4 regions of the Nocardia sp. NPDC059229 genome follow, and region 1 is predicted to be linked to each of the others. Evidence: riboswitches for the same ligand, from Rfam matches in the RefSeq annotation. Region 1 holds a riboswitch; each other region holds the start of a gene.
The links. Region 1 has a riboswitch for S-adenosylmethionine ahead of ACFXHE_RS43185 (ABC transporter substrate-binding protein). Riboswitches for the same ligand answer to the same signal wherever they lie in the genome.
Positions count from the first base shown of each region.

Region 2: it holds a riboswitch for S-adenosylmethionine, as region 1 does, so the genes downstream of both, ACFXHE_RS33320 (rhodanese-like domain-containing protein) here and ACFXHE_RS43185 (ABC transporter substrate-binding protein) in region 1, are expected to answer to the same signal.
Region 3: it holds a riboswitch for S-adenosylmethionine, as region 1 does, so the genes downstream of both, ACFXHE_RS15240 (aminotransferase class V-fold PLP-dependent enzyme) here and ACFXHE_RS43185 (ABC transporter substrate-binding protein) in region 1, are expected to answer to the same signal.
Region 4: it holds a riboswitch for S-adenosylmethionine, as region 1 does, so the genes downstream of both, ACFXHE_RS10545 (bifunctional o-acetylhomoserine/o-acetylserine sulfhydrylase) here and ACFXHE_RS43185 (ABC transporter substrate-binding protein) in region 1, are expected to answer to the same signal.

Region 1 covers NZ_JBHZAK010000047.1:2,560-9,662, reverse strand. Annotated here, with positions in the region: gene ACFXHE_RS43190 (ABC transporter permease) at 1-1,306, opposite strand, end outside; gene ACFXHE_RS43185 (ABC transporter substrate-binding protein) at 1,307-2,467, opposite strand; SAM riboswitch class IV at 2,631-2,747, opposite strand; gene ACFXHE_RS43180 (TIGR00725 family protein) at 2,841-3,323, shown strand; gene ACFXHE_RS43175 (HAD family hydrolase) at 3,364-4,014, opposite strand; gene ACFXHE_RS43170 (GNAT family N-acetyltransferase) at 4,289-5,137, shown strand; gene ACFXHE_RS43165 (MarR family winged helix-turn-helix transcriptional regulator) at 5,163-5,645, opposite strand; gene ACFXHE_RS43160 (SRPBCC family protein) at 5,638-6,072, opposite strand; gene fusA (elongation factor G) at 6,222-7,103, opposite strand, start outside.
Region 2 covers NZ_JBHZAK010000018.1:83,279-90,381, reverse strand. Annotated here, with positions in the region: gene ACFXHE_RS33330 (FAD-dependent oxidoreductase) at 1-1,341, opposite strand, end outside; gene ACFXHE_RS33325 (hypothetical protein) at 1,629-2,075, shown strand; SAM riboswitch class IV at 2,138-2,253, shown strand; gene ACFXHE_RS33320 (rhodanese-like domain-containing protein) at 2,268-2,690, shown strand; gene ACFXHE_RS33315 (O-succinylhomoserine sulfhydrylase) at 2,725-3,939, shown strand; gene ACFXHE_RS33310 (type 1 glutamine amidotransferase family protein) at 4,096-4,737, shown strand; gene ACFXHE_RS33305 (MarR family winged helix-turn-helix transcriptional regulator) at 4,734-5,195, shown strand; gene ACFXHE_RS33300 (HAD-IIA family hydrolase) at 5,196-5,954, opposite strand; gene fgd (glucose-6-phosphate dehydrogenase (coenzyme-F420)) at 6,253-7,103, shown strand, end outside.
Region 3 covers NZ_JBHZAK010000005.1:377,677-384,779, reverse strand. Annotated here, with positions in the region: gene ACFXHE_RS15255 (hypothetical protein) at 23-565, opposite strand; gene ACFXHE_RS15250 (DUF2752 domain-containing protein) at 693-1,145, shown strand; gene ACFXHE_RS15245 (hypothetical protein) at 1,164-1,352, shown strand; gene ACFXHE_RS15240 (aminotransferase class V-fold PLP-dependent enzyme) at 1,369-2,682, opposite strand; SAM riboswitch class IV at 2,739-2,852, opposite strand; gene ACFXHE_RS15235 (heme oxygenase (biliverdin-producing)) at 3,404-4,063, shown strand; gene ACFXHE_RS15230 (LysE family translocator) at 4,217-4,855, shown strand; gene ACFXHE_RS15225 (flavin reductase family protein) at 4,869-5,417, opposite strand; gene ACFXHE_RS15220 (YbaK/EbsC family protein) at 5,495-5,968, opposite strand; gene ACFXHE_RS15215 (2-oxo-4-hydroxy-4-carboxy-5-ureidoimidazoline decarboxylase) at 6,009-6,323, opposite strand; gene ACFXHE_RS15210 (crotonase/enoyl-CoA hydratase family protein) at 6,476-7,103, shown strand, end outside.
Region 4 covers NZ_JBHZAK010000003.1:375,048-382,150, forward strand. Annotated here, with positions in the region: gene ACFXHE_RS10525 (tRNA (cytidine(34)-2'-O)-methyltransferase) at 1-109, opposite strand, end outside; gene ACFXHE_RS10530 (DUF3017 domain-containing protein) at 148-465, shown strand; gene ACFXHE_RS10535 (hypothetical protein) at 553-714, opposite strand; gene ACFXHE_RS10540 (homoserine O-acetyltransferase) at 894-2,012, opposite strand; gene ACFXHE_RS10545 (bifunctional o-acetylhomoserine/o-acetylserine sulfhydrylase) at 2,054-3,403, opposite strand; SAM riboswitch class IV at 3,500-3,611, opposite strand; gene ACFXHE_RS10550 (TetR/AcrR family transcriptional regulator) at 3,624-4,334, opposite strand; gene ACFXHE_RS10555 (MFS transporter) at 4,473-5,966, shown strand; gene ACFXHE_RS10560 (NADP-dependent isocitrate dehydrogenase) at 6,320-7,103, shown strand, end outside.

The DNA of each region.
Region 1 (7,103 bases):
CGCGCGTCACCGGCTCCCAGTTGCGGATGATCGCCACCGTCACGATGCCGATGCCCAGCGTCGCGATGGCCACATAGTGCCCGCCCAGCCGCCACAGCGGCGCGGCCAGCACCGAGGAGGCCACGGCCGCGACGAGGCCCGCGGCCACGATGGCGGGCAGGAAGGCCCAGCCGTGCGACACCGTCAGCACCGCCGAGGTGTACGCGCCGATGGCGATGGGACCCGCCTGCCCGATGGCCAGCTGTCCCGCCGACCCGGCCACCAGCGTCATGGAGACCGCGATGATGGCGTAGGCCAGGATCTGGGTGCCCACCGAGATGCCGTAGTCGTCCGCGATCAGCGGAATCGCCACGCCCGCAACGGCGAACGCGATCAGGGCATGCCACCAGCGCACCCGCAGTTCCCGTCCCGACCCGAGGAAGGTGCCGGTCAGGGGCTCGGATTCGATGGCGGGCGGCCGGGCGAGCAGGCCGCCGGGCCGCAGCACCAGGAAGATCACCAGCAGGCCGAAGGTGATCAGATCCCGGTAGCCGTCACCGAACCAGTAGATGCCGAACGCCTCCACCAGCCCGAGCACGAAACCGCCGATGACCGCGCCCGGAATCGACCCCAGCCCGCCGATGGTGGCGGCCACGAATCCGGTCATGCCGACGATGCCGCCGCTGGTCGGCGAGATGTTCGAGTTGTAGAGGCCGACGAAGATGCCCGCCAGCCCGCCCAGTCCGGAGGCGATGGCGAAGGCCAGCGACTGCACCCGGCCCACGCCGATGCCCATCTGCGCGGCGGCGTCCGGGTCCTGCGCGGTGGCGCGAATGGCCAAACCGTGGCGGCTGTACCGCAGGAAGGCCCACAGTCCCGCCATCACCGTGAGGGTGAGGGCGAACATGACCACATCGGAGGTGCCGAACCGCACCCCGCCGACCCGGAAGTTGTTGGTGGGCAAGACCTGTGGGAAGGGCCGGGTGTCGGGTCCGAATACCAGGGCGACCACGTTCTCGATGATCAGCCCGACCGCCACCGTCGCCAGCAGGGCGGCAATGGCAGGGGCCCGCCGCAGCGGCCGCACCGCCAGGATGTCGATGGCAACGCCGACCAGCGCCGTCGCCGCCACCACCACGCCCAGCGCGGCCCACCAGGGCACGCCGTGCTGGGCGATCAGCCACCAGCCCAGCACCGAACCGAACGCGAAGATCGAGCCGTGCGCGAAGTTGATGACATTGCTGACCCCGAAGATGAGGGTGATGCCCACGGCGATGAGCGCGTACGCATTGCCGTGCACCAGACCCGCGATGAGCGTGTCGAACATCTATTTGGCGCTTCCGACCGGGACGAATTTGCCGCTGCGCAGTTCCAGCTCGATCGGCTTCACGCCGCTGGGCCGCCGCGTCTGCTGGTCGAAGGCGAAGGTGCCCAGGCCGATTCCGTCGAAGTCCTTGATCTCGCGCAGGCCCTTCAGCACGCCCTCGCGGGTGGCGCCGCCGGTCTTCGCGGCCTTCACCAGCACGTTCAGCGCGTCGTAGGCGTAGACGTTGAAATCGCCCGGGTCCGTATCGAACTTGGCCCGGAACTTGGTGACGAAGCTCTGGATCTTGGGGCTCGGATCCGACGGAGTGAAGACGCCGTTCACGATGTCGCCCTCGGCCGCCGCACCCGCCAGATCGATGAACTGCGGGGTGTTCTGGCCGGCGAACAGCTGGCCGGTGAACCCGACATCACGCAGCTGCTTGACCACCAGCGCGCCGTCCGGGCCGTAGCCGAGGTGCACGAAGGCGTCCGGGTTGGCGTCGCGGCCCTTGATCAGCACCGGCCGGAAGTCCTGCGAATCCGGCAGGATGGCCGAGGAGTAGGCGATCTCGATGCCCTTCTCCTTGGCGAACTGCTCGAAGAATTTGAAAGCCTGCTTGCCCCAGTCGGTTTCGAGGTAGACGACGGAGACCTTCTTCGCCTTGGACCGCACCCACTCGGCATTGCGCTCCATGTACACGTCCAGCGTGATGGAGGGGCTCCAGGAGTAGTCGCCGCCCTTGGTGAAATCCACCGAGGAGTTGGTGAACCCGTACTGCACCAGCTTGCCGCGGTTGTACACCGGCGAGGCCGCGATGGAGGCGGGCGAGGAGAAGTCGCCGAGCTCGGCGATGATGGACTTGTCGCCCACGAACTTGGTGGCGATCGGCACCGTCTGCTTCGGATCCGACTGCGAATCCTCCCATTTCAGCGCGACCTTCTTGCCGTCGATCCCGCCCGCCGCATTGATCTCGTCCAGGGCCAGGTCGAAGCCCTGCTGCCAGAGCCGCCCGTACTCGGCCGACCCGCCCGTCTTCGGGCCCGACACCCCGAAGTACACGGTGTCCGACTTGCTGTCCGACGACTCGTTCCCGCACGCCGACAGCAGCCCCGCCACCGCGGTCACCGCCGCCACACCCACCAACACCCGGAATCCACGCGACCCGGACCAGTTCCTGCTCATTGCTACCTCTGCACTCGTGCACCGACACCGCGCCGGGGCATGGGGACTCGACCGCGACCGCCGAAGGCGTACGGTGCGGGAAAGAGAATCGCCCGCATGGAATTCGGGCGCTGGGCCTCAGCCGTTGGCCGGGCGGCATCCAGACATGGACCTGTGCTCCTTCGACTAGCGCTTGCGGGGTCCGCGTGGACGCCGCCTGGTCGTCACCCGGGGCACCCCACCGCCGTGCGAGGGTTGCCGATCAGCGAGCCGGGGCTCGAACATGCTGATACTCGTGACCGTGGGCAGAACGGTAGCCGCGGCCACCCCGCGCCGACACCATTCGAATCACCCTGATGCCAACGACCCGTCCACACCGACGAGAGGAAAGCCCTTGCCACCCCTGCAAATTGCCGTCTGCGGCCCCAGCACCTGCACCGACACCGAGTCCACGGCCGCCCGCGAGGTGGGCCGGCTGCTCGCCGCGGCGGGTGCGACCGTGCTGTGCGGCGGCGGTTCGGGCGTGATGGCCGCCGTCGCCGAAGGCGCTTCCGGCGCAGGCGGACTCGTCCTCGGCATCCGTCCCGACACGGATCGTGACGCGGTCTGCCCGGGCCTGACCGCGGCGATCTATACGAATATGGGTGAGGCCCGCAATGCGATCCTGGTGGCCTCGGCCGACGCGATCATCGTCATCGGCGGCTCGTGGGGCACCCTGTCCGAGCTGGCATTGGCGAACCACCGCGGTATTCCGGTCGTATCACTGCGCGGCTGGCAGGTACACGATGCCGACGGCCACGCGGTCGACGCCTCGATCCCCGCCCTCGACCCCTCGCACGCCGTGGCCCTCGCGCTCGCCCCGCCGATCTATCCGTGAACGCCCGCACCGCGCGCGGCCGGTGCGCCGAGAACGGTTGCTAGTCAGCCGGTTGCGCGGCGAGGTGGGCGGCCAGCCAGCGCGGGAACTCGGTCAGATCGCCGAGCACCACATCCGCGCCCGCGGCCGACAGCTCCTCGGCCGCATAGGGCCCGGTGGTCACCGCCACCGACACCGCGTCGGCCACCTTGGCCGCCCGCACATCGCCGAGATGATCCCCCACATAGATCGAGGCCCCGCGCTCCCGCAGCACCTCGCCCTTCTCCTCCGCCCAGGCCCCGCCGACCAATTCGTCGACCGCCAGCCCGAGATGATCGAGATGCAACTGTGCGTGCGGCCCGTTCTTCGCCGTGATCACCAGCACCCGCCCACCGGCCCGATGCACCGCCGCCAGCGCGTCGACCACCCCCGGCAGATGCTCCGCCGCGTGCACCGCCAGATCCGGATACAACTCCCGGTACATCGCGACGATCCCCGGCACCTCGTGCTCCGGAAACCACTGCGCCGCCTCGTGCGCCAGCGGCGGCCCGAGCCGCGACACCACCAGCTCCGAATCGATCGCCACCCCGGTCCTGGCGGCCACCGCATCCCACACCGCCGCAATCCCCGGCCGCGAATCGATCAGCGTCATATCGAGGTCGAACCCGACCACCAGCCCACCGGTGACTGCACCCGAACGATCAACACTCACCCCCAGACCCTACGACCCACGTCCACCCACCCGACCACGGCCACACCCGACCACCGTCGCACCCACTCAGGACCGTGCACGGCGCGATACCCAGCGGCGGCGCCGACCCGACCGGTGCAGCCCGGGCGCTGAGTAGGCCGGCACCATCGGCGCTCGCCCGAGCTGCGGCAATCATGGGATCCGGCAGGCTGTTCCGTGACGACCTGGGCAGCAGGCTCGCCCGGGACGGAAAATCGCGAGCATGTCCGGTGCGACCCGAATTAGGCTCGGGCGCATGCCGAGTGATCAGGGAACGCTTTTCTGTGGGACGGAGCTGGCGGCGCGGATCGAGCGGGTCGAAGCGGAGCTCATTGCGAAGGGCAGTGCGGCGGCCGCGGACCGTGTGGGAGTCGATGCGGGGTTCGTACTACCGGTAGCGGGCGGGGTGGCGTCGTTCGCCGAGGACGGGTCGCCGCTGAACAAGGTGGCCGGGCTCGGATTCGCGGGGATACCCGAGCCGTCGGAACTCGACGAGATCGAGCGGTTGTTCGCGGCACGGAAGACGCCGGTACAGGCCGAGGTCTCGCAGCTCGGCGATCCGGGTGTCGGCGAACTCCTCACCGCGCGCGGTTATCTGCTGGTGTTGTTCGAGAACGTGCTCGGACTGGAGCTCGGCGGCGAGCGTGCCGCGGTGGTCGCTGACGGTGTCGACGTGAAACCCAGCCGCGAGGACGAGTTCGACACCTGGCTCGAAGTGGTCGCGGAGGGGTTCGCGCATCCCGATACCCAGGGTGTGGCGTCGCACGAGGAATTTCCGGCCGATGTCATCGCCCGGGCCATGCGGGATCTCACCGGCGCGGCGGGGGTGCGGCGGTATCTGGCCCGGCGTGACGGGCGGGTGGCGGGCGGGGCGAGCATGCGCATGTCCCAGGGCGTCGCCCAGCTGACCGGCGCGGCAACCGATCCCGCGCATCGGCGGCACGGGGTGCAGTCGTCGCTGCTGTCGGTGCGCCTCGCCGAGGCGACCGCGGCGGGCTGCGATATCGCGGTAGTGACCACCCAGCCCGGTTCGAAGTCCCAGCAGAATGTGCAGCGGCTGGGCTTCGGGCTGCTCTACACGCGGGCGATCCTGGTCAAGCCCTGATCGGCCCGGTCGGGTCGTGCCCTGATCAGCCCGGCAGCCGGTGCGCGGCAATCGGTTTCAGGTGTTCGCGCAGCAGGTCGCCGTCGTCGCCGAAGAGCTGGGCGTCGGTGTCGACGGCGGTCTGCACACCCTGGCCGGCCAGTTCCCGTCCGGCGGAGGTCAGTTCGATGCGCAGGACCCGGGCGTCGGCCGGATCGGCGTGACGGAGGAGCAGGCCGCGCTCCTCCAGCCCCCGAATCACCTTGGACGCCATCATCCGATCCGAGCCGGACATGTCGGCCACCTGCTGCTGGGTCGGCAGCTCGCCCGCCCGGCTCAGCCAGCCCGCCGAGGCCAGCAGGTTGAACTGGGTGGGGGTGAGGCCGAGCGGGCGCAGATTGCGCTCCAGCGTCGCCCGCCACTCGAGCGCGGCGTGGTGCAACCAGAAGCCCGGGCTCATGAGCGGTCCCCGCGGCACGCCACGCGCCTGCCGCGAAGTTCCCGGCGCCCGCCCCGATGATTCAGCCACGCCGTAGCGCCTCCTGCTCCAGTGCCGCGAAGGTCAGCGGCATGTCCGCGCGCATGGCCTTCTCCCAGACGAGTTTGAACAAGGGCCCGAACGGCCCGTGCACCTCGACATTCTCGGCCACCCGCACGGTGCCGTCGCCGAGGGCCCGATAGGTGCGGTGGCCGCGCAGCTTCCCGAACGGAATACCCGCCTCACTGGTCCACGACTGTCCCGGCTCCACGGCGACGATGGTGAACGGCCCCGCCGGCGCCCCCTTCGGCTTGACCCACCCGGTGGTCCCGGCCGCGAACTCGCCGTCGATGCGGGACTTCTCCTCGTGCGGGTCCCATTCCGACCAGCGGGCCACATCGGTGGCGACCGCCCAGATCTTGTCGATGTCGCCGGTGATCACGGCCTCTTCGGTGAACGAGTACATCATGACTGCCATCTCCCCTCGGGAAATTCTGTTGTTGCGACAACAGTAACCGTAGTCGCGACAACAATCAACCCTTCCGGCGATTCGATCGCCGCACACGACAACGGGGCCCGGTGACGGACGGCATCGATATGCCGCCGCCACCGGGCCCCGGTCACCCCCTACGGGGCGAGGGCGTAGCCCAGCGGGCGCGTGGTGAACGTGCCCCGGCCCTGTGTGCGACTGCGCAAACGGGTTGCGTAGCCGAACAATTCGGCCAGCGGCACCGTGGCCGTCACCACCACGACGCCAGGGCGGGTGACCGAGCCGGTCACCCGGCCGCGCCGGGCGGCGAGGTCACCGAGCACCGCGCCGACATGGTCCTCCGGCACGGTCACGGTCAGCTCCACCAGCGGCTCCAGCACCGCCATGGCGCTGGCGCGCAAGGCTTCCCGCAGCCCCAGGCGGCCCGCGGTGCGGAACGCCAGCTCCGACGAATCCTTCGAATGCGTCGCGCCATCGGTGAGCGTGACCCGGACCCCGGTGACCGGATGACCCGCAAGCGGGCCCTCCGCCAGGGCGTCCCGGCAGCCGGCCGCCACCGCGCGGACGAACTCCGCCGGCACCCGGCCACCGACCGCCGTCGACTCGAACTCGAATCCCGTTGCCCCGGCCTCGGATTCACGCAGCGGCTGCACATCGAGCACGATGTGCGCCCACTGCCCGGCCCCGCCGTCCTGCTTGGCGTGCCGGTAGGTCAGACCCCGGACGCCGCGCACCACGGTCTCCCGGTACGCCACCTGCGGCCGGCCCACGGTCACGCTCAGCCCGCGGTCGCGGCGCAGCTTCTCCACCACGACCTCGAGGTGCAGTTCGCCCAGTCCGGCCAGCAGGGTCTGCCCGGTCTCCGGGTCGGTCCGCACCGTCAGGGACGGGTCCTCCTCGGCCAGCCGGGCCAGGGCCACCACCAGCTTCTCGGTGTCCGCGCCGGTCCGCGCCTCGACCGCCACCGACACCACCGGCTCGGTGGGAGCCGGCGGTTCCAGCAGCACCGGGGCGTCCGG
Region 2 (7,103 bases), on a different contig from region 1:
GACCTTGACCCGCTCGCGGCCCTGCGGCTCGCCCAGGGCGCGCTCGTGCGCGTCGAGGCGGTACCAGCCGGCCCAGGTGGTGAACGGGATGCCCTTGTGCTCGAGGAATTCGGTGACCGCCTCCAGCTCCGGCCGCGCGGCCGGGGTGAAGTTCGCGGCGTCGTCGAGCAGGCAGGCGATGGTCTCGTTGGCGTCGCCCTTGGTGTGGCCGATGAGGCCGACCGGGCCGCGCTTGATCCAGCCGGTCACGTAGGTAGCGGGCATGTAGCGAGCCGCACCGTCGGCGTCCTCGTCGACGAGCACGCGCCCGGCCTCGTTGGGCACGGTGCCGGCCTGGTCGTCGAAGGGCAGCAGCGGGATGTTCTGCGACAGGTAGCCGACCGCGCGGTACACGGCCTGGATGTCCCAGTCCTTGAATTCGCCGGTGCCCTTGCAGTTTCCGGTGCCGTCGAGCTGGGTGCGCTCGGTGCGCAGGCCCACGACCTTGCCGTCCGCGCCGAGGATCTCCGACGGGTTCTCGAAGAAGTGCAGGAACAGCTTGTGCGGGCGGTCGCCGACATCGCGGATGGCCCACTGCTCCAACGTATTGCAGATCATGTCGACCTGCTTGGAGTGGCGGCGCGCGGCCTCGGAGCCCTCGTCGTAGTCGATGTCCTCGGGGTCGACGATGACCTCGATGGTCGGGGAGTGGTCGAGTTCGCGCAGTTCGAGCGGGGTGAACTTGGCCTGGGCGGGTCCGCGGCGGCCGAAGACGTGGACCTCGAGGGCCTTGTTGTCCTGCAGGCCCTCGTAGACGTTCGGCGGGATCTCGGTGGGCAGCAGTTCGTCGCCGGTCTTGGCGAGCACGCGGGCCACGTCGAGGGCGACGTTGCCGACACCGAGGACGGCGACCTTCTCCGCGTCCAGCGGCCAGGTACGCGGCACGTCCGGGTGGCCGTCGTACCAGGACACGAAGTCGGCGGCGCCGTAGGAGCCGTCGAGGTCGATCCCCGGCACCTCGAGGGCGCGGTCGGCGTTGGCGCCGGTGGAGAAGATGACCGCGTCGTAGAACTGCCGCAGGTCCTCGAGGTTGATGTCGACGCCGTAGTCGATATTGCCGAGCAGTCGGACCTGCGGTTTGTCGAGGACCTTGTGCAGGGCGGTGATGATGCCCTTGATGCGCGGGTGGTCGGGCGCGACGCCGTAGCGGATGAGGCCGAAGGGCGCGGGCATGCGCTCGTAGAGGTCGATGCTCACCTCGGCATCGGACTTCATCAAGGCATCGGCGGCGTAAATACCGGCCGGGCCTGCGCCCACGATCGCAATGCGTAGCGGGCGGGTCGCTGCACTCTGTTCGGTCATTCTTCCGCGCACCCTTTGGGTCGAAACTAACTTGTCGTCAAAACTCAGCCGTCGTTCTTAGCTTAGGCTAAGTTGACGTCCTGGCTTCGGTGACCGCCGTTGGCCCCCGACGCTGCAGCGTTGCTGCGTAGTCTTGCTATTCCCGCGCCTGGGGCGGAAATTCTGCTGATTCTATCGATGGCGCACGGGGCCCTTCACGCGCAGGGCCGTGAACTGTGGGAATGCCGAGGCCCGAACCGTGGCAATGCCGTGCCGGGCGGACGGCGGCGACCAGGCATGATCTACCCATGAGCGACGCCGAGGAGACAGCCGGGGAGACATCGGTTCCGATCGATCAGAACGAGGCCCGCAGCATGTGGCCGTTCCTGGTGGCGGCGAGCGTCATCGCGGTCGTGATCCTGGGCATCGTGATCGCGACGCTGGTCTCGCCGGTTGAGAAGAATGTCACAGATTCCGATCGGCTCGCGGTGGCCGCAGGCAACTTCATCAAGTCCCGTAGCGAGACCGGCAAGTACGATCCGACCCTGTCCTGCAAGGGATTCGACGAGAACGCCTCGCCGCTCGAGGTCGCGGCCGCGACCGGGGGGACCATCACGTTCGACAAGCTGGCCGACCCGGCCGTCGACGGCGAGAAGGCCACGGCGCAGGTCACTTTCACGGTCTCCGGCGCCCAAACCACCTCGACCTGGCACTTCACCCGGGAGAATTCCCGCTGGTTGGTCTGCAATTCCTGACAACGGCCGAAGTCGCGGCCGGGGTTTGACAGTGGGGCCGTTTTTTCGGCAATCTCAACCCAGGTCATGAGTACCAGCGTCAAGCCCCGGCTGGCTGGTCGGCAACCCTCCTCCGCGGTGGGGTGCTCCGGGTGACGACCTGGCCACGCATCGGACAGCGGTGCGGCAAGTGCGGATTCACAGGAGGTACAAGTGAGCTACGCGGGTGACATCACGCCGAAGCAGGCGTGGGAACTGTTGCGCGACAACCCCGATGCGGTGCTGGTGGATGTGCGCACCGAAGCCGAGTGGCGGTTCGTCGGGGTGCCCGACACCAGCGGCATCGGCCGGCCGACCGCGCTGATCGAGTGGGTGGACGTCTCCGGCACGCCCAATACCCGTTTCACCGATCAGCTGAAGCAGGCGCTCGGCGATCGCGGCCAGGACTCGGCCGCGCCGGTCATCTTCATCTGCCGCTCCGGCCAGCGCTCCATCGGCGCGGCGACCGCCGCCACCACCCTCGGCATCGCCCCGTCCTTCAATGTGGTCGACGGCTTCGAGGGTGCGCTCGACGGTCAGGGGCATCGCGGCGGCACGGGCTGGCGGGCCGACGGCCTGCCCTGGCGTCAGTCATGAGTTTCGTGTCCGGACGGATCGCAGGGAGGCAGTCATGATCACCGGTGGTTCCTTCGACAAACCGCTCCCCGAGGGCGTCGGCCCCGCCACGCAGGCCGTGCGCGGCGGCACCCGGCGCTCGGGCTTCGACGAGACCTCCGAGGCGCTGTTCCTCAATTCGGGTTTCGTCTACGAGAGCGCCGAGGCGGCCGAGGCGTCCTTCACCGGCGATATCGAGCACTTCGTCTACTCCCGCTACGGCAACCCGACGGTCGCCATGTTCGAGGAGCGGCTGCGCCTGATCGACGGCGCGGAGGCCTGTTTCGCGACGGCCTCCGGCATGTCGGCGGTGTTCACCGCGCTGGGCGCGCTGCTCGCCGCGGGTGACCGGCTGGTGGCGGCGCGCAGCCTGTTCGGCTCCTGCTTCGTGGTGGCCAACGAGATCCTGCCGCGCTGGGGCGTGGAGACCGTCTTCGTCGACGGCGAGGATCTGGACCAGTGGGAGCAGGCGCTGTCGGTGCCGACCCAGGCCGTCTTCTTCGAGACCCCTTCCAACCCCATGCAGACCCTCACCGATGTCCGCGCGGTCTCCGATCTCGCGCACGCGGCGGGCGCGAAGGTGGTGCTGGACAACGTCTTCGCCACCCCGCTGCTGCAGCGCGGCTTCGACCTGGGTGCCGACATCACCGTGTACTCGGGCACCAAGCACATCGACGGGCAGGGCCGCGTCCTCGGCGGCGCGATCCTCGGACCGCAGGACTACATCGACGGCCCGGTGAAGAGCCTGATGCGCCACACCGGTCCGGCGCTGAGCCCCTTCAATGCGTGGACCCTGCTCAAGGGTCTGGAGACCATGCCGCTGCGCCTGCGCCAGTCGGTGGACTCCGCGCTGAAGATCGCCGGGTTCCTGGAGACCCATCCCGCCGTGGCGTGGGTGAAGTATCCGTTCCTGTCCTCGCACCCGCAGTACGAGCTGGCCAAGCGTCAGATGTCCGGCGGCGGCACGGTGATCACCTTCGAGCTGAAGGCGTCGGAGAACGAGGCCAAGAAGCGCGCTTTCGAGGTGCTCAACCGCCTGCGCATCGTCGACATCTCCAACAACCTCGGCGATGCGAAGACGCTGATCACGCATCCGGCCACCACCACCCACCGGGCGATGGGCCCGGAAGGTCGTGCGGCCGTGGGGATTACCGATGGCGTGCTCCGCATCTCCATCGGGCTCGAGGATGTGGAGGACCTGCTCAATGACCTGGACCGGGCACTGAGCTGATCCGCCGAGTATTCGAACCGCCGAGTATTCGAAGGGCCGGAACCCACTGGGTTCCGGCCCTTTTCGTGCACGGGGGCCGACGGGGGTTCGGAAGCGGCCCCTGGAGTCGTCGAGCATTGTTTGACAGCATGCTGTCAAAAATGACAGCATGCTGTCATGATGAAAACAGTCCACATGGCCGTGTACGACACCTTCTCGGACTGGGAGGTCGGGCATGCGACCGCGCACATCAATCGCGAACTCTGGCACCGCGAGCCGGGAACCTGGCAGGTGAAGACGGTCGCCCTCGGCGCCGAGCCGATCACCTCGATGGGCGGCATGCGGGTCCTGCCCGATCTGGTTCTCGATGAGCTGAAGCCCGCCGACAGCGCCATGCTGATCCTGCCGGGACTCGAAACCGAGCAGCATCCCGAGACGCCGGCCGCCTTCGCGCGCAAGGCCCGGGAGTTTCTGGCGGCCGGGGTGCCGGTGGCGGCGATCTGCGGCGCGACCTTCGGGCTGGCGCAGGAGGGCCTGCTGGACGGTCGGCGGCATACCAGCAATGACGCGGGATATCTTGCCTACAGCGGATATTCGGGTGGCGAGCACTATGTTCAGGCGACCGCGGTCACCGACGGTGACCTGATCACCGCGACCGGCACCCGACCGGTCGATTTCGCCCGCGAGATCTTCGCGCGCCTGGGTATCTACGAGCCGCACGTGCTGGAGTCCTGGTACCGGCTGTACGGAAACAATGATCCCGCGGGCTTCTACGCGTTGTTCGAGTACGAGCAGCAGCGCGCGGCGGCCGCGCGGTGACCCGCACCGCGCAGCAGCTGTTCGGGGCCGCGGCCGTCACGTCGTTCAAGCTGAACGGCCAATTCCTCTCGATCGCAGAGGAATTGGCCAAGCCGTCCGGGATCACGGTCGCGTGGTGGCAGGTGCTCGGCGCGATTCTGCACGAACCGCTCCCGGTGGCCGGTATCGCCCGCGCAATGGGTATCACCCGCCAGAGCGTGCAGCGCATCGCGGATGTGCTGGCGGACAAGGGATTCGTGGAATACCGCCCCAATCCGGCGCATCGGCGCGCGAAGCTGGTGGCCATCACCGAGGCGGGTCACGACGCGGTGCGGCGGATCGACCCGCAGCACGCGGCCATGGCGAAACGGCTGGTGGCGCAGCTGGGTATCGAGCAGCTCGCCCACATCGTGGACGCGCTGACGACCCTGTCGGCTGCCCTCGACGCGCTCGAGGGTGACGTGACGGGCATGGCCTGACTACAGCGCGAACGGGTCCTTGGTCTTGCCGACCAGGGCGGCCACCGACGGCAGGATGGTGGTCGGGCGGTACGGGAACTGCTCGACCAGGGCCGGGGTGGAGATGCCGGTGGTGACCAGGATGGTCCGCATGCCCGCCTCCAGGCCCGCGATGACGTCCGTGTCCATCCGGTCGCCGATCATGACGGTGGACTGGGAGTGGGCACCGATGCGGCGCAACGCCGATCGCATCATCAGTGGGTTGGGTTTACCGACGTAGTAGGGCTTGCGGCCGGTGGCCTCGGTGATGAGGGCGGCGACGGAGCCGGTGGCCGGAAGGATGCCTTCGCGGGACGGGCCGGTGGCGTCCGGGTTGGTGGCGATGAAGCGCGCGCCCGCGGAGATCAGCCGGATGGCGGTGGTGATGGCTTCGAAAGAGTAGGTGCGGGTTTCACCGAGCACCACGTAGTCCGGGTCGGAATCGGTGAGAACGTAACCGATTTCGTGCAGAGCGGTCGTGAGGCCGGATTCGCCGACCACGTAGGCGGTGCCGCCTGGGCGCTGGTCGTTGAGGAAGGTCGCGGTGGCGAGGGCGGAGGTCCAGATGGACTCGACCGGAATGTCGAGGCCGGTGTGCCTGAGCCGGGCCTGCAGGTCGCGCGCGGTGTAGATCGAATTGTTGGTGAGAACGAGGAACGGAATGTCGTTGTCGCGCAGTTCGGCGAGGAACTGATCGGCCCCGGGCACCATGTGATTCTCGTGCACGAGGACGCCGTCCATGTCGGTCAGATAGGAGAGGATCGGTTCAGCGCTCGAGTAGGTCACGCGCACATTCTCCGCTATCCCGGGACCGGACGCTCATATATTCCTGCTCTTGCAGACCGTCCGACCGGTTTCATCCCCGGAATACCGTCCGTCCGCCCGGGGTTCGATCCCTTGGGTGTGACCCCTGCCGCACCGCGTTTCACCGCTGACCTATCGTGCGAAGTAGGACCGTTCGCGATGCCCGGTGTCGCGGCGGTCGTGCGGGAGGTTGGCCCGCACAGCTCGAGCGCAGCATGGCGACAGGAGTGCCCAGGTGAAAGACCTCAAGCTCGGTTACAAGGCGTCCGCGGAACAGTTCGGCCCGCGCGAACTGGTGGAGCTCGCGGTGGAGGCGGAGGCGCACGGCCTCGACAGCGCCACCGTCTCCGACCATTTCCAGCCGTGGCGGCACAATGGCGGGCACGCCCCGTTCTCGCTGGCCTTCCTGGCCGCGGTGGGCGAGCGCACCAAGCGCATTCAGCTCGGCACCTCGGTGCTGACCCCGACCTTCCGGTACAACCCCGCGGTCATCGCGCAGGCGTTCGCCACCATGGGCTGCCTGTACCCGGATCGCATCATGCTCGGCGTCGGCTCGGGTGAGGCGCTGAACGAGATCGCCACCGGATTCCAGGGCGAATGGCCGGAGTTCAAGGAGCGTTTCGCGCGGCTGCGCGAGTCGGTGGACCTGATGCGCGCGCTGTGGACGGGCGAGCGGGTCGACTTCGACGGCCAGTACTACAAGACCGTCGGCGCCTCGATCTACGACGTGCCCAAGGGCGGCATCCCGGTCTACATCGCCGCGGGCGGCCCGCTGGTGGCCCGCTATGCCGGCCGCGCCGGTGACGGTTTCATCTGCACCTCCGGCAAGGGCATGGATCTCTACACCGAGAAGCTGATGCCCGCCGTCGCGGAGGGCGCCGCCAAGGCCGGCCGCTCCGTCGACGACATCGACCGCATGATCGAGATCAAGATCTCCTACGACACCGATCCCGTTCTGGCACTGGAGAACACCCGCTTCTGGGCCCCGCTCTCGCTGACCGCGGAGCAGAAGCACTCCATCACCGATCCCATCGAGATGGAGGCGGCCGCCGACGCGCTGCCGATCGAGCAGATCGCCAAGCGCTG
Region 3 (7,103 bases), on a different contig from region 1:
TTCGGAAACCGAGCGCGGTGGACTAGCGCTGGTGCGGCTGGGGGTAGTTCGGCGGCTGCTGGTAGCCGCCGGACGGCGGCGGGTAGCCCTGCGGCGCATACGGATTCGATGGCTGCGCGGCATAGCCGGGCTGGTTCGGCGCGGGGTAACCCTGCTGGGGTTGCGGAGCCGGGTAGCCCTGCGGCGCGAACCCCTGGGCTCCGCCCGGCGCGGCCGGACCACTGGGCGGCGGCAGGTAGCCCTGATCCGGCGCGCCGGTCGGCGGCGGGAAGGAGCCGATCGGTGCGGGGTAGCCGTTGACCGGGGTGTTCGCCTGGTCGTAGGGGCTCGGCGCCGGTGTGTACCCCGCCGGTGTGTACATGGGCGCGGCGGTCTGCTCGTTCTCCCGCTTCTTCTTGAGCGCGAACCAGACGCCGCCGCTGACGAGAATGACGGCCAGCAGGCCGATGAGGCCGAACGCCCGGTCGACGACGTTGACACCGACCCTGATGGCAATGATCACGACGATGGCGCCGACCACGGCGATCGCGCCGCGTGCCCGGCCGCCACCTTGTGGCTGTGACATGAGTGGAATTCCCCCGAACTCGAAAACGATTGCTGGGGAAGCATACCCAAGCACGCTCGACTTCTCCCCGGTGCGAAGTTCGGTGCGACCTGGCAGGGCGGTGGTGGTGCGGCTACCGTTGATGGTCGTGGACACCACGGCAGCAGTAGTCATGGAAACGCCCGCCCGGCCGCGGTGGCTCGGCGTCGGGCTACCGCTGCTGACCGGTGGGGCGGTGGCCGGCGGGCTGGCGCTGCTGCACTTCCGGGATCCGCATGTGCAGGGGGCCTACGGGGTGTGCCCGTTCTACGAACTGACCGGATATTGGTGCCCCGGTTGCGGCGGGTTGCGCGGGCTGCACAACCTCACCGATGGCCGGATCCTCGACGCCATCCACAGCAATGTGCTGCTGCTCCCGCTGACACTGGGCTTCATCGCCTGGTGGGGCGCCTGGGTGGTGCGCGGGTGGCGGGGCAATCCGGTGCCGCCGCGACTACCGCAGGTGCTGCCCAGGTACGCGGTGTGGGTGGCCCTGGCATTTCTCCTGGTCTTCACGGTTGTGCGGAACACACCGTGGGGTAGTTGGATCGCGCCGGTTTAGGCGGGGCATGCTCTGCTTATGAGCGATTCGCTGAAGGAGCGCGTGCGGCAGAAGCTGATCCGGCAGCTCGAAGAGGATGGGCCGCCGGACCCCGATCAGGAGGACACCCGGCAGCTCTCCGTCCAGGACGACCTCGAGGTGCTCGACGCGGTGGCCGACGACGATCCACTCGTCGAGGTGCTCGCGGCCCGCTACATGGTGCCCTGACCGGTTCCCGGCCGGTTCAGAAACCGCAGGCAGCCCCACCCTCGGCCGAACTGCCGAAGGGACGGGTCTCGGGGACCGGGTTCCAATGTCCTTCGGTGCGGGCGTAATTCCACGCCGGGCCGCGCGCCACCAGGGTCGCGATGGCCTCGACAAGGCGGTCGACGTCGGCGGCGGTGGTGCCCAGGCCGATGCTGGCGCGCAGGGCGGCATCGACACCGAGGCGGGACAGCAGCGGGTGAGCGCAGAAGCGGCCGTCGCGCACCCCGATGCCGTGCTCGGCGGAGAGGTAGGCGGCCACCTGGCCGGGCTCGAAGCCGTCGACGGTGAAGGCGACAATGCCGACCGCGTCGGTGCTGTCGCGCCAGATCCGCAGGAAGTTCACGCCCGGAACGGTTTTCAGGCCGTAGCGCAGGCGGTGGGTGAGGTACTGCTCGTGCTCGATCACGGTGGTCTCGTCCAGCTCGGCGAGGGCGTCGCAGGCCGCGGCCAGGGCGGCGACGCCCAGCACGTTCGGGGAACCGGCCTCGTGGCGCTGCGGGGCGGGAGCCCATTCGACGCCCTCGGTGCTCACCGCGCGCACCGCGCCGCCGCCGGCCAGGTAGGGCTCGGCCGCGTCCAGCCAGTCCCGGCGGCCGACCAGCACGCCCGCGCCGAACGGGGCGTAGGTCTTGTGGCCGGAGAAGGCCAGGTAGTCGATGCCGGTGGTGCGCAGGTCGATTCGGCGGTGCGGGGCCAGCTGGGCGGCGTCCACCAGGATGCGGGTGCCGCACTGGTGGGCGATCCAGGCCAGCCGCTCCAGCGGCAGCAGTTCGCCGGTCACATTGGAGGCGCCCGTAACCGCCAGCAGCGCAGCGGGTTTCGAGCACAGCTCGGCGACCAAGCGCTGGATGGTCTCCTCGATGGTGTCCCCGACCGGAACCACCCGGCGGCCGCGCCGGGTCCAGGGCAGCAGGTTGGCGTGGTGCTCGACGTCCAGCACCACGGTGTCACCGGGCACGCAGGCGGCGAGCAGGTTCAGTGAGTCGGTGGTGTTGCGGGTGAACACCACCACCTGGTCCTCGGCCGCGTTCAGGAAGCGGGCGACCGAACCGCGGGCCGACTCGTAGCAGTCGGTGGAGACCCGGGAGGCGTAACCCGCGCCGCGGTGCACGCTGGCGTAGTAGGGCAGTAGGTCCGCGACCCGGTCGGTGACCTGCCGCAATGCGGGTGCGCTGGCGGCGTAGTCGAAGTTGGCGTAGCCGGCCGTCCCGCCCTGGACCAGCGGGACCCGCAGGTCACAGCCGGAGACGGTGGCGAGGGCGGCACAGGTCTGGTCGGCGATAGCAGTCATCACGAAATCCCGTCGGGTTCATGGACACGCGATCGGGAAAACAGGAATCGATCGAGAGTCCGCGCTTGCCGCGCCCGGTCGGGCGTCGGCCCGGTCGTCACCCGGAGCACCCCACCGCGGAGGAGGGTTGCCGACCAGCAAGCCGGGGCTTCACGCTGGTACTCATGACCTGATTGCAGAGACTGGCAGACGGCTCGCGGGCTTGTCAACCCTGACCGGCGCGGCCCGGCGGGGTCGGACCTGCCCGGCCCAGACGCATCGTTCGAGGTCCGGAACCCGTTCGCCGCTCCGGCCGGCGGGTGAGATAAAGCGCTGTATTCCGCGCAGCCGACCTGTTCGAGCACGCGCCAGCCGTATTCGGCGGCAGTCCGGACACCCCGCCGGGATGCAGCCCGCGGGCGCGGTGGCGAGCGCCGCGAAGGTGGCGCGCACGGCCCGCTCGGTCGGGTACTGGGTCACGCCCTCCCAGAGGAACAGGGTCGTCGACTCGGCGCGATAGCCGGACTCGGCCGGCGCGGGTGTCGAGGCCCGCGCCTCAGCAGCTGCAGCGGACCTGAGGGGGTGTGGCGTACGGCACATCCGTTTCGGAAAAATCGTCCGAAAGTTGGATCGGGTGGGCCGCAAAGTTCGAATCGCGCGAACGTTGCTGGGGCGTATGGTCGAGTCGAAGTTAGGGTAGCCAAAGTGGTGTGCCCCCGAGTTGACCACGAGGAGCCCGACCATGCTGGAGACCAGCACCCCGTTCTCGACGCTCATCCGCACCGCGACCGAGCAGCAGCACAACGAGGCGGAACACTCCACGTTCATGCGCGACATGCTCGGCGGGCAGCTCGGGGTGGAGGCCTTCTACCGGTACACCGCCCAGCTCTGGTTCGTCTACGCCGCCCTCGAAAAGCACTCCGCCGCACTGGCTTCCGACCCGGTCGCGGGTCCGTTCGTCAAACCGGAACTGGCGCGGCTGGCCGCGCTGGAGGGCGACCTGGCCCACCTCGGCGGCGCGAACTGGCGCGATGAACTGACCGCGCTGCCCGCCACCACCGCCTACGCCGCCCGCATCGAGGAGTGTGCGGGCGACTGGCCGGCCGGCTATGTCGTCCACCACTACACCCGCTACCTGGGCGATCTCTCCGGCGGCCAGGTCATTCGCGGTACCGCCGAGAAGCTGTGGAACCTGCCCAAGAAGGGCGACGGCGTGCGGTTCTACGTCTTCGAGGACATCGCCAACCCGGCCGCGTTCAAGCGCGACTACCGCGAGGCCCTCGACCAGCTTCCCCTCGACGGCCCCGAGGTCGATCGCGTACTCGACGAGGCGCGACTGGCGTTCACGATGAACACTGATCTGTTCCGTGAGCTGGGTGCGGAATTCAGCGCGCGGAACTGAAACTCGCAACCCCGAAGGTCGCCGACCCCCGTTGATCGACAGGGGCGGCGGCCTTCGTCATTTCCGCGGGGCGTCGTCGACCCTGTTCGTCGGGGGCAGGGTCAGCGATCTCACCCTTGCGCCGGGCCACGGTGATGGGTTGCCATGGAGGGCATGAGTTTTCCGCTGCTACTGAGTTTCGTGGGGTTGTGTGTGCTGCTCGCGCTCACGCCGGGGCCGGATACCTTTCTGGTACTGCGATTCTCGATGGCCGGATCGCGACCCGGAATCGCGGCGGCGGTGGGCTCGGCGTTCGGCGGGATCGTGTGGGCCACCGTGGTCGCGGCCGGGGTCGCGGCGCTGCTGGAGCAGTCGGCGACCGCGTATCGCACGCTCAAGGTGATCGGCGGAATCTACCTGGTGTACCTGGGCGTTCGGGCGCTGCTGGCGCATCGGCGCGGGCCCGGCGCGGCGGCCGGCGGGGCGGATGTCGCGCCGGCCCAGGGTGCGCCGGCGTCGCTGCGCTCGGCGTTCGCTGCTGGATTGCTGTCGTGTGTCTTCAATCCGAAGGTGGGATTGTTCTACCTCGCGGTACTGCCGCAGTTCCTGACCCGGGTGACATTCCTCAACACGCTCACGCTCGGGGCCATCGAATCCAGTGTCGCGGCAATCGAAATGATCCTGCTGGCAGTGGCGGCCGCGCGGGCGGTGGAGTTGCTGCGACGGCCGCGCGTCCGGGTGCGGCTGGAGCAGGCGAGCGCGGCGATCCTGGCGGCGCTGGGCATCGGCACGGCGGCCTCGGCCGCGGCCTGAGTCGGCGCCTGAGTCAGTCGGCGATCTCGGCGCGGTGGTACGCGCCGTTGTAATACACCAGCGGGCCGACCGCCGGGGAGTTCTCGGTGTTGTCGTTCACCTGGGTGACCAGGCCGATGACCAGGGTGTGGTCGCCGATCGGGAGGAGCTGATGGACCGTGGCGCGGACCCAGATGGGAGTGCCGTGCAGCACAGGTTCGCCGCTGCCGAGCGTCGTCCACAGGGACCGGTCGGTAAAACGCTCCTCGGCGGTCCGGCTGAACCGCTGGGCCAGATGCTTCTGATGCTCGCCGAGGAAATGCACCACCAGCGATTCGGCCCGCAGCATGGCCTCGATGCTGGAGGAGGTCTCGGCGATATTGAACGAGATGAGCGGCGGCTGTGCCGAGAGCGAGGCGAACGAGGTGGCGGTGAAGCCCACCGGACCCTGGTCGGACTCGAGCGTGACGATGGTGACCCCGGCCGGATAGTGCCGCATGGCGGCGCGGTACTGCTGCGCGGTAATGCCGCTCAGATCGTCGGGCACGTGTAGCTCGGTGCCGGGCGTCGGGGAATCGCTCACGTCACGAAACTACGTGGTCGAACGCCCGGTTATTCCACCCTGTAAGGAATTGCCCGGTCCACGCCTGTAGGTGGCGCTCAGTCCACATCGATGGCCAGGCCCGCGGTGATCCGGACCAATTCCCCGAAGGTGGTGCGGAACAGCGTGTTCGGATGCCCGCCCGCGGCCCACAACTCCTGATACTGCGACAACGCCGTGTCGACGAAGGTCGGCAGATTGGTGGGGTGCCCGAGCGGGGCGACACCCCCGATGGGCTGCCCGGTCACCTCGCGGACCATGGCCGCGGGCGCCCGGGAGAGCGTGCCCTCGAGGCGCTCCCCGGTGCGGCTCAGATGCACCTGGTGCGCACCGGAAACCAGCAGCAGCACCGGATCGTCGTCGAGCAGGAAGACCAGCGATTTGGTGATCGCCCCGACGGTCACGCCGAGCGCGTCGGCGGCTTCCTGCGCGGTGTGGGTGGGACTGGGCTGGGTGATGATCACCCCGTGATGGCCGCGCGCGATCAAGGTGTCGGAGACCTTCGACGCGACCGGTGGCAGGGACCTGCGCATGGCAACCAGGGTAGAGCGATTGCGGTGGATGTGCCGGGGATCAATAGTCGGGATAGCCCTCCTCCGGGCCCAGCAGCTCGGTGAGGCGGTCGCGCACGATCGGGGCCAGCTCCTCGACGGTGCGCTGCGAAACCCACTGGTGCGCACAGGAATCGAAGACCCGTTCCAGGTCGATCGCGGACAGGGCGTGCAGCTCCGCCGCGGCGGCCGTCTGGAGTGCGGCGTGGCCCGGGTACGGGCGGCCGTCGGCGATCTTCTGGGCCCAGGTGACATTGCAGCAGCATTCGTACAAGGCATGAGTCGCGCGGCGGCGGGGGAGCGTATTGAAGCGGTCGAGGCCGATTCCGTGATGCATCAACATCCAGACCTCACACACGGGATGGGCGAGTTGTGCGGACCCGCTAATCGTCCGCCGGAAGGCGGTTCGAAAACACTGGGACGCAGCAGATTTAGCACAGGATTAACACCGGCCCGACACGCCCCCGGCACCCCCGATACGCTGGACCGATGACCGAATGGAAGGCTTTCGAGGTCGAAAGCAAGGACCACATCGCCCAGGTGACGCTCACCGGTCCTGGCAAGGGCAATGCCATGGGCCCCGACTTCTGGCGCGAACTGCCGCTGATCTTCGGCGAACTCGACGCCGACCCGGACATCCGCGCCATCGTGCTCACCGGATCGGGCACGCACTTCTCCTACGGCCTGGACCTGCCGGCCATGAGCCCGCTCTTCGGGCCGCTGCTGGCCGACCGGGCGCTCGCCGGGCCGCGCACCGACTTCCTCAAGCACGTGCGCAGCATGCAGGACTCGGTCACCGCGGTCGCCGACTGCGTCAAGCCGGTCATCGCGGCGATCTCCGGCTGGTGCATCGGCGGCGGACTGGACCTTATCGCCGCCGCGGATGTCCGCCTGGCCAGCGCCGACGCCAAGTTCAGCCTGCGCGAGGCCAAGGTGGCCATCGTCGCCGACATCGGCTCGCTCCACCGGCTGCCGGGCATCATCGGCGAGGGGCACGTGCGTGAACTCGCCTACACCGGCAAGGACATCGACGCGGCCCGCGCCGAGAAGATCGGCCTGATCAACGACGTGTACGCCGACCAGCAGGCCGTGCTGGACGCCGCCCACGCCATGGCGC
Region 4 (7,103 bases), on a different contig from region 1:
AGCCGAGCGGTTCGATCAGGTGCAGTTCGCAGCCGGTACCGGCCGCCAGCCGAATGGCATTGCCGGTATTCGGGGGGATGCGAGGTTCGAAGAACACGAGATGGAACACGGGCTCCAGCATCGCAGAGGGCCGGATAAGCTCGTCCGGTGACTCCAGCCCATGCCGCACCCGAGAGCCGTAGCAGTCGTGCGGGGGAGTTCGTCCGGAACAATCTGCCCATACTGCTGGTAGCGGCGGTGCTGGTGGTGGCCGTGGTCTTCCTGGCCTGGGACCGCTGGCGGCGCGGCACCTTCTTCTTCGGCGGCGGGACGCTACTGGCGGCGGCACTGCGGCTGATTCTGCCGACCGACCGGGCCGGTCTGCTCGCGGTGCGCAGCAAGGGTTTCGACGTCGCCTGGCTGACGGTGCTGGGCGGCGCGATCATTGCGCTGGCCGCGACCATCAGCAGCCTCGGCGTCACCTAGACCGCGCCGAGGTCGGGGCCGCGACCGGAGTCGCGGCACTGAATGTTCGATCGGGGGTGGCCGCGAACCCGCGGCGCTGGGGGATTGCTAGACCGAGGTTATGCGGCGGCCGAGCTCACGGCGCAACACTTCCTGGTCCGGGAGTCTGTGCAGGACACGGAGTATGGCCGGGCGAAGTTCACGCTGCTCGTCCTCGGAGAGCAGATCGACGAGATCGCGTAGATCCATGTCATCGAATGCGGCGGTCATGCCTGAATACATTACGTGTGCCGAGCCTCGCGCACACGTATTCCGGGCCGCCGGTTACGGAGGTGTCATGTGTGCGAAACCGGAAGCGCGTCACGGCAATTCGCGCGAAACGGACACGATACGCGAGGTAACGCGCCTCCGGTGAGGCAGCGGAGATGCAGCGGACGGGCAGCGTTGTTTCAGCGGTCCGACTCGCGCTGGGCGCGGGCCAGATCCATCGTCTCGAGCATGAGTTTGCCGACCGCCTCGGTCTCGGTCAGAAATCCGTCGTGGCCGTCCCGGGACCGGATGATCTCCAGCCCCTTGGAACCGGGCAGCAGATCGGACAGCTCCTGCAGGGTGCGCAGCGGGAACAGCCGATCCGAGTCCACCCCGCCGACCACGCACGGCACCGGCGTGGACCCCAGCGCCGCCGCGATACCGCCGCGGCCACGGCCCACGTCGTGACGGTTCATGGCCTCGGTGAGCAGCACGTAGGTGGCCGGGTCGAACCGCGAGATCAGCTTGTCGGCCTGGTACTCCAGATAGCTCTGCACCGCGTAACGCCCACCCGCCCACGGGTCCTCATCGCCCTGGGCATGGTTCTCGAACCGGTGGTCGAGCTCGAACTCGGTGCGGTAGGTCAGGTGCGCGATGCGCCGGGCGATGCCCATGCCGGTCATCGGGGCGCGCCCGGTGCCGTGGTAGTTGCCGCCCTGCCAGTCCGGATCGGCCGTGATGGCGGCGATCTGGGTGGTCTGGGTGCCGATCTGGTCGGCGGTGCCGCGCGGGCCGACCGCCAGCACCAGGGCCGCGCCGACCCGCTCGGGCCGGGCGACCATCCATTCCAGCACCCGCATGCCGCCCATGGAGCCGCCGACCACGGCGGCCAGGCGGTCGATGCCGAGCAGGTCGAACAGCGTGATCTCGGCGGTCACCTGATCGCGGATGGAGATCTCGGGAAACCTTGCGCCCCAGGGCTTTCCGTCCGCGGCCAGCGAGGACGGCCCGGTGCTGCCCTTGCAGCCGCCGAGCACATTGGTGGCGATGACGCACCACTCGCGGGTGTCCACCGGCGCGCCGGGACCCACGATGCCGTCCCACCAGCCGGCCTGGCCGTGGTGCACGTCGGCGGGGCCCACCACGTGCGAATCACCGGTCAGCGCGTGCTCCACGAGCACCACGTTGTCCGCGTTCGCCGATAGTTCGCCCCACCGCTGCACAGCCAGCGTGACATCGGGAATGACGGCTCCGGTCTCGAGCTCGATATCCCCGATGGCAATGCTGCCGAGCGTCCCGTCGGGCGGCGGCAGCAGCAGCTCCGCCGCGTGCCGGGACGTGCTCGATTCGATGTTCACGGTCAACTTGCCGCCGCCGTCAGTCCGGCGCGCAGATCCGCCAGGATGTCGCCGATCCCCTCGATACCCACGGCCAACCGGACCAGACCAGGTGTGACACCGGAAGCGAGTTGCTCGGCGGGCGTCAGCTGGGAATGCGTGGTGGAGGCCGGGTGGATGACGAGCGAGCGCACGTCCCCGATGTTAGCGACATGGCTGTGCAGCACCAGCGCCTCGACAAACTTCTTGCCGGCGTCCACGCCGCCGGCCAGCTCGAAGGAGACGATGGCGCCGACGCCCTTGGGTGCCAGCTGTTTGCCCCGCTCGAACCACGGGGAGCTGGGCAGCCCTGCGTAGTAGACCTTCTCGACGCCGGGCTGCTCGGCCAGGAACTCGGCCACCGCCTGGGCGTTGGCCACGTGCCGCTCGATGCGCAGACTCAGCGTCTCGATGCCCTGCGCGATGAGGAAGGCGTTGAACGGCGACACCGCCGCGCCCAGATCGCGCAGCAGCTGCACCCGCGCCTTGAGCGCGTAGGCCGGCGCGCCGAGATCGGCGAACACGGCGCCGTGGTAGCTGGGGTCCGGGGTGGTGAAACCGGGGAAGCGGGACTCGCCCGCCGCGTCCCGCACGGTCCAGTCGAAGTTGCCGCCGTCCACGATCACACCCGCGACCGCGGAGCCGTGGCCGCCCAGGTATTTGGTGGCCGAGTGCACGACGATGTCCGCGCCCAGCCGCAGCGGCTGGATCAGGTACGGCGTGGCGACGGTGTTGTCCACGATCAGCGGCACGCCCGCCGCGTGCGCGACCTCGGCGATGCCCGGGATGTCGAGCACCGAGCTGCTCGGATTGGCGACCGTCTCCCCGTAGAACGCCTTGGTGTTGGGCCGCACGGCCGCGCGCCACTGCTCGAGATCGTCCGGATCCTCGACGAAGCTGACCTCGATGCCCAGCTTGGGCAGCGAGTAGTGCAGCAGGTTGTAGGTGCCGCCGTACAGGTGCGGGCTGGCCACGATGTGGTCGCCGGCCTGAGCCAGATTCAGGATCGCGTAGGTCTCCGCGGCCTGACCGGAGGCCAGCAGCAGCGCGGCCACACCGCCCTCGAGCGCGGCGATGCGCTGCTCCACCGCGTCCTGGGTGGGGTTCATGATGCGGGTGTAGATATTGCCCGGCTCGGCGAGCCCGAACAGCGCGGCGGCGTGATCGGTGTCGCGGAAGGCGTAGGAGGTGGTCTGGTAGATGGGCAGGGCGCGGGCTCCGGTGGCCGGATCGGGAGCCTGTCCGGCGTGAATCTGCTTGGTCTCGAAGGACCAGCCGGCCGGATCCAGGGTGCCGTCAGCCGAGACGGCCGCGGGCGCGGTCGAGTCACTCATGTGTTCTGCTCCAAAAACAAGGTCGCCGAATGGCGGAAGTTTGACGTTATCGAGAGGCGAATGGGCTTCGACAACAACACATTTCGGTAGACCTCCTAGTTGCGCTTGCGTTCGGCCTTCGAACGCCCGGTCTGCACCCGGAGCACCCCACCGCAGCTGGAGGGTTGCCGATCAGCAAGCCGGGGCCTTAACGCTGATGCTCTTGACCTGTTGCGCGATTCTAGCGGGCGGACGCCGCTGTTTCGGAAGTGGGGCTGGCCACAGCGGGCCCCGCGCAGGTGCGCACGAATTCGTGATACGCGCCGACCACGGCCTCCGCCATGCTGCGCGGTGACTCGATCAGACGCTCGTCGGCGAAGCCGGAATCGGAGTCCGATTCGGTGCCGGCCCGCATGATGGCGTGGAAGGTGCCGAGCAGCAATCGAACTCGCAGATCCGCGACGGTGGTGCCAAGGCGTTCGGCCAGCACCTGCGCGGTCTGCTCGGTCTTGTTCTCGGTGGCGGCCATGCTGCACGCCCGCACCGCGGCGGTGGACCGGATGATGCGCTGCATCTGCTGGAACCAGCGGAAGGGCAGCGGTTCGTCGTGGTCGACGACGCGGTCCACGATGGACAGGAAGCTGTCCAGCAGCGCTTTCAGCTCGTTGCCGGTGCTCGGCTGCTCGCGCAGCGCGTCCGCGTGTGCCCGCGCCCAGTCGGCGATGGGCGCGATGACGATGTCTTCCTTGCTGTCGAAGTACCGGTTCACGGTGCGCGGCGAGACGTCGGCCGCGTCGGCGATCTGTTCCACGGTGGTGGCGTCGAAGCCCTGGTCGTCGCACAGCCGCAGGGCGACATCGATGATCCGCGCCCGGGTCTGTTCCTTCTTCCGCTCACGCAGGCCCGGCCGGTGACGTGCGATCACACCGAGGTGAGTTGACAACTCCGACATACCTCCATGGTAAGGGTTCGAACGCTTCTCATGTCCCATTATGCCAACTGTCGCAGTGCGACAAATTTCTCTTGACGCCAATTGGCTGCAGGGGTCAAGATGGTCGAGGGTGTCCCGGACCGTCCGTGAGGAGACGACATGACCGCCGCGACCACAACACTCGAAGATCGATCACAAAGCTCGGACCGGCGCGGAGCTGCGCGCTGGTGGGCCCTGGGCGTACTCGCCATGGCCCAGCTGATGGTGGTGCTGGACGCCACCATCGTCACCATCTCCATGCCGTTCGCCCAGCGTGACCTGGGCATCAGCGACGGCGACCGGCAGTGGGTGCTCACCGCCTACACGCTGATCTTCGGCGGCCTGCTGCTGCTCGGCGGCCGCCTCGCCGACTACCTGGGCCGCCGCCGCATGTTCCTGATCGGCCTGGTCGGCTTCGCCGGGGCGTCGGCGCTGGCCGGGCTCGCGCAGAACGGCGCGGAACTCTTCGCCGGGCGCGGGCTGCAGGGCGCGTTCGCCGCCCTGCTCGCGCCGGCCGCGCTGTCGCTGGTGTCGGTCACCTTCACCGAGGCCAAGGAGCGCGCTCGCGCGTTCGGCGTCTTCGCAGGTGTGTCCGCGGGTGGCGCGGCCATCGGCCTGATCGTGGGCGGCGCGCTCACCGAATACGCCAACTGGCGCTGGTGCCTGCTGGTCAACACCCCGATCGCGCTGATCGCCTTCCTGGGCGCGCTCGCCTTCGTGGTCCGGGACGTGCCCGCGCCGCGCTCCGGCGGCTACGACCTGCCCGGCGCGGTGACAGCCACGCTCGGCCTGGTCTCGGTGGTCTACGGCTTCAGCCGCGCGGCCTCCGACGGCTGGACCGCGAGCACCACCCTGGCCCTGCTGGTCGCGGGCGTCGCGCTGCTGGCCGCCTTCGTCGCCATCGAGCGGCGGTCCTCGAATCCCCTACTGCCGCTGCGTATTCCGGGGGAGATCAACCGGGGCGGCTCGTTCCTCGTGGCGCTGCTGCTGCCGATCGCCATGTTCGCCATGTTCATCAACATGAGCTACTACTTCCAGATCACGCTGGGCTGGTCGGCGCTGAAGGCGGGGGTGGCGTTCCTGCCCTTCCCGATCGGCATCGTCGTCTCCGCGGGCGTCGCGAGCGGGCTGCTGCCGCGGATCGGGCCGCGGCCGCTCATGATCACCGGTTCGGTGCTGGGCATGGCCGGGCTGCTGTATCTGTCGCGGCTGAGCTTCGGGGACAGCTACGCCGGGGGCGTGCTGCCGGCAGTGATTCTTATCGCGCTCGGCATGGGCGGGCTGTTCGTGGCCATGCAGACCACGGCGCTGCATCAGGTCGAGGAGCGTGACTCCGGCGTCGCCAGCGCGCTGCTCAATGCCGCGCAGCAGGTGGGCGGCGCGATCGGCACCGCGCTGCTGTCGACGATCGCGGTGCAGGTGGCCGAGCGGTTCGCGAAGAACAATCCGGGCGTCGACCACGTGATGGCCCGGGCCGCGATTCATTCCTATGACATCGCGTTCCTGATCGGCGCGGGATTCTTCCTGGTGACCATTCCGATCATCGCGTTCATGGTGCGGGACAAGCCGGAGAATCTGCTCGAGGGTTCCGAGCACGTGCACGTGGGCGTCTGACCCACCGACTATTCACCCGCGGGTCGCGGCAACATATATCCCGCGGTCCGCGGGTTTGGGGTTGCCGCGGGCCGCGGGTTTTCGCATCCTGGAAAGTGCGTAAAGTCACGCGAAAAGCTACTAATCGGTAACCGCACTGAATCCCGCACAGCGGGGGCCACCCGAGCGGTGAGATCGATAGCAGCAGTACGCTTGTCTTGCTTGACGCCACAGCGTACGTGGACTTGGCACCACAGGTCCCGTGCCGAGCGCCATGCGTATACGTTGTCTGTTGAACAGCTGGGGTCCGCTACAAGCGGTGCTCACCGGCCGTGCAATGGGAGCACCACCTTCCTAGGAGGACACGAAGATCCATGTCCAAGATCAAGGTTGAAGGGACCGTCGTCGAACTCGATGGCGACGAGATGACCCGGATCATCTGGCAGTTCATCAAGGACAAACTGATCAACCCGTATCTCGATGTGAACCTCGAGTATTACGACCTCGGCATCGAGTATCGCGACAAGACCGATGATCAGGTGACCATCGACGCCGCCAACGCCATCAAGAAGCACGGCGTGGGTGTGAAGTGCGCGACGATCACCCCCGATGAGGCCCGCGTCACGGAGTTCGGTCTGAAGAAGATGTGGCGGTCGCCGAACGGCACCATCCGCAACATCCTCGGCGGCACCATCTTCCGCGCGCCGATCATCATCTCCAATGTGCCGCGTCTGGTTCCGGGCTGGACCAAGCCGATCATCATCGGCCGCCACGCCTTCGGTGACCAGTACCGCGCCACCGATTTCAAGGTGCACCAGGCGGGCACCGTCACCCTGACCTTCACGCCCGAGGACGGCTCCGAGCCGATCCAGCACGAGGTCGTCCGCATGCCGGAAGACGGCGGCGTGATCATGGGCATGTACAACTTCAAGGACTCGATCCGGGACTTCGCGCGGGCCTCGCTGAACTACGGCCTGCAGCAGAACTACCCGGTGTACATGTCGACCAAGAACACCATCCTCAAGGCCTACGACGGCATGTTCAAGGACACCTTCCAGGAGGTGTACGAGACCGAGTTCAAGGACGAGTTCGACGCGGCCGGTCTCACCTACGAGCACCGCCTCATCGACGACATGGTCGCCTCCGCGCTCAAGTGGG